DNA from 2 places in the Variovorax sp. 05N34 genome. Region 1 is predicted to be linked to the other one. Evidence: riboswitches for the same ligand, from Rfam matches in the RefSeq annotation. Region 1 holds a riboswitch; the other holds the start of a gene.
The links. A riboswitch is a leader RNA that binds a small molecule or an ion and turns the genes downstream of it on or off. The one in region 1 is predicted to bind glycine.
Positions count from the first base shown of each region.

Region 2: it holds a riboswitch for glycine, as region 1 does, so the genes downstream of both, gcvT (glycine cleavage system aminomethyltransferase GcvT) here and AC1DMA_RS11165 (D-amino acid dehydrogenase) in region 1, are expected to answer to the same signal.

Region 1 covers NZ_JBFTNI010000003.1:445,333-448,736, reverse strand. Annotated here, with positions in the region: gene AC1DMA_RS11170 (FIST signal transduction protein) at 1-492, shown strand, start outside; gene AC1DMA_RS11165 (D-amino acid dehydrogenase) at 453-1,778, opposite strand; glycine riboswitch at 1,866-1,971, opposite strand; glycine riboswitch at 1,976-2,076, opposite strand; gene AC1DMA_RS11160 (FAD-dependent oxidoreductase) at 2,103-3,350, opposite strand.
Region 2 covers NZ_JBFTNI010000009.1:158,952-162,355, forward strand. Annotated here, with positions in the region: gene AC1DMA_RS23555 (alpha/beta fold hydrolase) at 1-335, opposite strand, end outside; gene AC1DMA_RS23560 (glycine betaine ABC transporter substrate-binding protein) at 365-1,930, shown strand; glycine riboswitch at 2,008-2,107, shown strand; glycine riboswitch at 2,123-2,232, shown strand; gene gcvT (glycine cleavage system aminomethyltransferase GcvT) at 2,279-3,404, shown strand, end outside.

The sequences.
Region 1 (3,404 bases):
GGCTTGGCCGAGGCCGGCAGCGATGGCGTAAGGCGTACGCGCGACTTGGGCGCTGACGTTCGTGTGCGGCACATCATCGGACTGGACCCGACGCGTCGCGGCGTGGCGATTGCCGACGTGGCGGAGCCCGGCATGCGAGTGAGCTTCTGCCGACGCAACGCGCAGGCGGCGCGAGCCGATCTGATGCGCGTGTGCGCCGAAATCCGCGAAGAACTGGAGCCGGAGGAGCAGACCTTGGCCACGGCGCGCGCTGTAGCCGCCGGCGAAGCCGAGGCCGCGCCGCACCCCGCGCGCCGCATCGCCGGTGCGGTGTACGTGAGTTGCTCCGGTCGAGGTGGCCCGCATTTCGGCGCTCCCGGCGCCGAATTGCAGATCGTGCGACACGCGCTGGGCGATGTCCCGCTGGTCGGCTTCTTCGCCGCAGGCGAGATCGCCCGCCATCACCTCTATGGCTACACGGGCGTGTTGACGGTCTTCACCAGCGACGACTGACGTTTCGCGCCGCGTCCGATCGCGCCGGTGAAGCTGAAATCCACTTCCGGTGTGAGACCGCTGACGATCCGCGCGATCGACTTGCCCGAACCGCAAGCGTGCGTCCAGCCGAGTGTGCCGTGGCCGGTGTTCAGGAACAGATTCGGCAGTTTCGTCGCGCCGACCAGGGGCACATTGCTCGGCGTGGCGGGGCGAAGGCCCGTCCAGAACTGCGCCTGCGTAGGGTCCCCGGCGCCCGGGAACAGCTGCTGGACGCGGCGAACGATGGCTTCGCAGCGAACGCGGTTCAGGTCGCGGTCGTAGCCATTGAGTTCGGCGGTGCCTGCGATCCGCATCCGATCGCCGGTTTCCGAGGTGTAGCGCGAGAAGACGAGCTTGAATTCGTCATCGGTCAACGACACCTGGTACGCCTTGGCTGCGTCGACCACCGGCATCGTGACCGAGTAGCCCTTTGCCGGATAGATCGGCAGACGAAGGCCCAGCGGAGCGGCAAGGAGCGGGCTCAAGGAGCCCATCGCCAACACGAACGCGTCGCCGCGAATGCGTTGGAATCTGCCCTCGTCGTCCGTGACTTCGGCGTGCTCGATCGAGCCACCGGCTTCGCGCAGGGCGGTCACGGTATGGCTCATAAGGAAGCGAACGCCCGCTGCCTGGGCGAGAGCGGCGAGTTCGCGTGCGAATCGGTTCGCGTCGCCGGATTCGTCTTCGGCCGTGTAGGTGGCGCCAGCCAATTGCGGGCGAATGTGGGCCAGCGCGGGCTCGAGCTTCACCGCCTCGTCGGCCGAGATGACCTGCCGGTCGCAGCCCAGCGCGCGCATCTGTTCGGCAGGCGCCAGTGCGGCGTCGAATTCCTTTTGCGTCGTATAGAAGTGAAGGATGCCCTGCATGCGCTGGTCATAGGCAATGCCTGTGTCCCGCCGCAGTTGTTGCAGCGTTTCGCGGCTGTAGGTCCCCAGGCGAACGATCTGCTCTATGTTGTGGCGGGTGCGCGCCGGCGTGCATTCGCGCAGGAACTGCAATCCCCAAAGCCATTGCCGCATGTCTGGGCGCAGACGGAACAGCAGGGGGGCGTCTTCCTTGCCGAGCCATTGCAGCACCTTCAGCGGTGCACCCGGATTGGCCCAGGGCTCGGCATGGCTCACCGAGATCTGGCCACCGTTGGCAAAGCTGGTTTCGGCGGCTGGTGTGGCCTGCCGGTCAATGACGGTCACTTCGTGGCCGAGTTGCTGGAGGAAATAAGCCGAAGTCACGCCGAGCAGGCCGGCGCCAAGAACGATCACGCGCATTTGAGTAAACCTCTAAGGTTGCAGCGATTGGATCGAACGAAAACGGATGCTGTGAAAACGAAAGCAACCGGACCGTGCGTCCAAGTTGCCGCTCCCCCTGTCCTCGGTACCTGAGAGATTCACCCGTTGCGCCCGCAACGGGTTTGCTCCTTCGGTGCATCACTTTGCGTGATGGCTCTCCAGACGGCTCTGACAGTTGGTGCAGTACAGGCTCGTTGTTGCGAGCCGACCTGAGCGTTTATGGGAGTTTGCGCCTTCGGTGAGGCCGCCAGGCGGCCTGCTCTCCTGCAGTGGGCTGATTGTAGGGGCGCTGCGGCGTGCTGGCTACAGGCCCCTGAAGGCGAAGTCGAGTTCGGGTCGCAAGCCGCTGACGATACGGGCGACCGATTTGCTCGCGCCGCAGGCGTGGGCCCAGGTGGGTGTACCTGGGGCCGTGTTGAGGAAAAGATTGGGTACTCGCGTCTTGCCGATCATCGGCAGGCGGTTTCTGCTTACCGCGTGCATCGCCGTGTCGAGCGATGCCTCATCGGTTTTCGCCATTCCGGGAAACAGAATGTCGATGCGGCCCAGCATTGCTCGGAAGCGGTCCGAATCGGGCTCGCTCTCTTCGTCATCGCGTACACGCACCGTGGAGGAGACCCGGAGATACACACCGTTTGCGCTTTCGAGCCGTCTGATGCGCAGCTTGCCCTGGCGATCGTGCAGTGCGATGTGCGGTGCACGCGCCGCGTCCTTGACCGGCACCGTCGCGATGTACTCACGCACGAAGTTCAGCGGCATGGCGATACCGAGCTCTTCAGCATGCGGGACGCTCGATGCGCCCAAGGCGAGCACATAGGATTGCGCGCGCAGGGCTACCGGTTGTCCTTGCGCATTGAGCAGGTCCACGTGACTGATCCGGCCATCGCGGATTTTCAGCGAAACGACCGTGTGCTTCATCATGAATCGCACGCCGGCCGCGCGGCACAGGAAGACGATGCTGGCTGCGAACTGGGCTGGATCGCGTGCCGGGTCTTCGGGCGAGAACGTTGCTCCGGCGAGCGCGGCGCCAACGGCATGCAGTGCGGGCTCGAAGGCCATCGCTTCCTCGGGCGAGAGCAGGCGCTCCTCGCAGCCGAGTTCGGACCAATGGGGTGCCCGCGCCACGCGCGCTCGAAAAGCTTCGGCGTCGGTAAAGAACTTCATCAGCCCGTTCGAGCGCGGCCGCTGAGGCATGCCAGCCTCGTCATGAAGCGCCCGTGCGGTGTTGCGGCTGTAGGCTGCCAGGCGCACCAGTTGATCGAGCGGATCGCGTTGAGGCGGCGCACCGATGGCGCGGTCGAGCAGTTCGGAGAGGCGGCGACGCACTTTCCCCCAGACCCGGGGCCCATTGCCTTTGCTTCGCCGAGCACGGGCCGAAGCCGCACCGCCGCCGTGCAATGCGATGGCAGGCTCGCCGGGTTCGACCCTGCCCCTGGCTTTGGCGGCGGGGGTCCCGTGGCGGTCCACGACGATCACCTCGTGACCGAGCTGCTGAAGGTAATAAGCCGTCGTAACGCCGAGCAAACCAGCGCCGAGCACAACCACGCGCATGTCCGAATCCTTTTGGGATGGCATGAACGGCGGGCGTTGGCGCTTACTGTGTCA
Region 2 (3,404 bases), on a different contig from region 1:
GCGGCATCGATTCCCATGAGATCGTGTTCCTTGAGAAACAAGGCGACCGCATCGCAAAGAGTGCCAATAGAAACTTCGCCATCCAGTTCAGGGCTCTTGCCGAACCCCGGCAGATCGATCGCCACCACGCTGCGCTCCGCAGCCAGCGGCGTGAGGATGGTCCTCCACGAACGCCAGGTGCCTCCCAGGCCGTGGATGAGCAACAAGGGCTTGCCTTCACCGCGACGGATGTAGTTGATGCGCACGCATTCATTCTGGTTCAGGCGCTGCACCGCAGCATCGGCACGGCGCACGATCGTCTGTAGGAGACGAACCAGTCCCTCGAAACGCCTCATCGGAGTCGCGGCGCCGATACACTGCCTCGATGCGTTCTCTGCGCCGAACCTGGCTCATCGCCTTGGCCTGCCTGGGCCTTCTCGGCGCAGCCTTGCCGTCGCACGCCCAAGGAGGCGCCGGCGAGCTCCGCATCGGATCGAAGCGATTTACCGAGTCGTACATCCTCGCGCAGGTGCTCGCGCAGACCGCGGCAGCGCACACCACACCCGCGCCCGTCGTGCGGCAAGGACTCGGCAATACGGCCATCGTCTACGAAGCGTTGACCTCCGGCGGCATCGATCTCTATGCCGAATACACCGGCACCATTGCCCTCGAAATCCTCAAGAGCGCCCAGCCCATGACGCTGGAGGACATGAACGCGGCGCTTCGTCCATTGGGACTTGGCATTGCGATTCCATTCGGCTTCAACGACGGCTATGCGCTCGCCATGCGCGCGGCCGATGCCGAGCGGCTGGGCGTGCGAACGCTCGGCGACCTCGCTGCCCACCCTGAGCTGAAACTCGGCCTGTCGAACGAATTCCTCGGACGCGCCGACGGCTGGCAAGGGCTGGCCGCTCGCTATGGCTTCACGCAGACGCCGACCGGGCTCGACCACGGACTGGCCTACGACGCGATCGCCGCGAAGCAGATCGACGTGACCGACATCTACACGACCGACGCCAAGATCGATCATCTCGGCCTGCGCGTGCTCGAAGACGACCGCCATTACTTTCCGCGCTATGACGCTGTGGTGCTCTACCGCCTCGACGTGCCCACGCGCTGGCCGCAGGCATGGGCGGCGATGCAGAAGCTGGAAGGCCGGGTGGACGAGCACGCGATGATCGAGATGAATGCGCGTGCCGAATTGCAGGGCGTGGGCTTCGATGTCATTGCGCGCGACTTCCTCGCGCAAAGCAAGATCGTCGCCCAGCCGGCCAACGCCAACACGACCCAGGCAGCCGGCGCCGCGCGCCCGAAGGATGCCGCGGCGCGCGGTTTCCTCGCCAAGCTCTTCGGCCCGGACCTCGGCCGGCTCACGCGCCAGCACCTGCTGCTGGTCGCGGTTTCGGTGGGGCTGGGCATCCTGATCGCGGTGCCATTGGGCATCCTCGTGTTTCCACACCTTCGAACGCGTGCGCTCGTGCTCGGGCTCACGGGGCTGCTGCAGACGATTCCTTCGCTTGCGCTGCTGGCGATATTGATCTCCGCAGTGGGCGCGATCGGCCTCGTTCCGGCGCTGATCGCGCTCACGCTTTATTCGCTGTTGCCGATCATGCGAAACACGGTCACGGGCTTGGCCGAGGTTTCGGCAGGGCTGCGCGAGGCCGGCACCGCCTTGGGAATGACCGCCGGGCAGACGCTGCAAGTGGTGCAGTTGCCGCTGGCGCTGCCCACCATCCTTGCCGGCGTACGGACGGCGACGACCATCGCCATTGGCACCGCGACGATCGCGGCCTTCATTGGCGCCGGAGGTTTCGGCGAGCGCATCGTGACGGGGCTGGCGCTCAACGATCGCGAACTGCTGCTGGCTGGCGCAGTGCCGGCCGCAGTGCTGGCATTGCTCAGCGAGGCATTGTTCGAATCGATCGAATACTTGATGCGCCGCAGAGGCTGAAGGCGCGGCGGAACAAGCCTTGCCCGGCTGGGCGATCGCACTGAAATCGCCGTTGAACGAGCTTTCGATCCCTTACACTGGCGCAGTCAGGAGAGAGCCCCGCTGCGCCGGGGCCGCCGAAGGCGCAGGTCCCACCAAAACACGGGCCCGAACGCTCAGGCAAAAGGACTGGCGAAGCGCCCCGCATCAGGGCGTTTCCTTGCTGGAGAGAGGCGACCCGTCGCACGACGGCCTCGCCCACCGAAGGAGCAAGCCCCAATCGTGGGGTGAATCTCTCAGGTAAAGCGGACAGCAGGGGTGGCCCATGGCTTCGGTCATGGATCTGGACTGCCCCTTTTGGAGAGAGCCTTGGCCTCCGCATCGACCGACCTTCTGAAGACTCCGCTTCACGACCTGCACGTCGAACTCGGCGCACGCATGGTGCCCTTCGCCGGCTACTCGATGCCCGTGCAGTATCCGGCCGGCCTCATGGCCGAACACAAGCACACGCGCGATGCCGCGGGTTTGTTCGACATTTCCCACATGGGCCAGTTGCGGCTTTCAGGCCCCGAGGCCGCGGCCGCGTTCGAGACCCTGATGCCAGTCGACGTCATCGGTCTCGCACCTGGAAAGCAGCGCTACGGGCTGCTGCTGAATGAAGACGGCGGCATCCTCGACGACCTGATGTTCTTCAACGAGGGCCACAACTCGCTGTTCGTGATCGTCAACGGCGCCTGCAAGCAGGCGGACATCGCGCATATCACCGTCAAAATCGGACACCGCTGCCAGGTTTCGCCGATGCCGGACCACGCGCTGCTCGCCCTTCAAGGACCGCAGGCTGCCGCAACACTGGCGCGGCTTTCACCGGGTATCGAACGGTTTGTCTTCATGACCGGCGGCGCAGCGCAAATCGGCGGCATCCCGACTTTCGTCACTCGCAGCGGCTATACCGGCGAGGACGGTTTCGAAATCTCCGTTGCCGCTGCGAACGCCGAGCGCCTGGCCCGGCTGCTGCTCGCCCAACCCGAGGTCAAGCCCATCGGCCTGGGAGCGCGCAACTCCCTGCGGCTGGAAGCCGGACTCTGCCTCTATGGCAACGACATCGACGAGACGACCACGCCGGTCGAAGCCTCGCTGGTGTGGGCCATGCAGAAGGTCCGGCGCACCGGCGGAGCCCGCGAAGGCGGATTTCCGGGTGCGGCCAAGGTGCTGGCACAGCTCACGGCTGCGGACGGGACGGCGGGCCACCTCGACCATCACACCCTCAAGCGCAAGCGCGTCGGCCTGGTCGCGATCGATCGAGTGCCAGTGCGCGACGGCACACTGCTCGAATCCTTCGAAGGCGTTGCGATCGGACAGGTGACCAGCGGATTGCTCGGCCCCACCGTCGACCGGCCGATCGCCATGGCGTACGTCGCTCTGGCCTATTCAGAGCCCGGCACGCGCATGCAGGCGATCGTCCGTGGCAAGCCGGTCCTGATGGAAGTGAGCACGA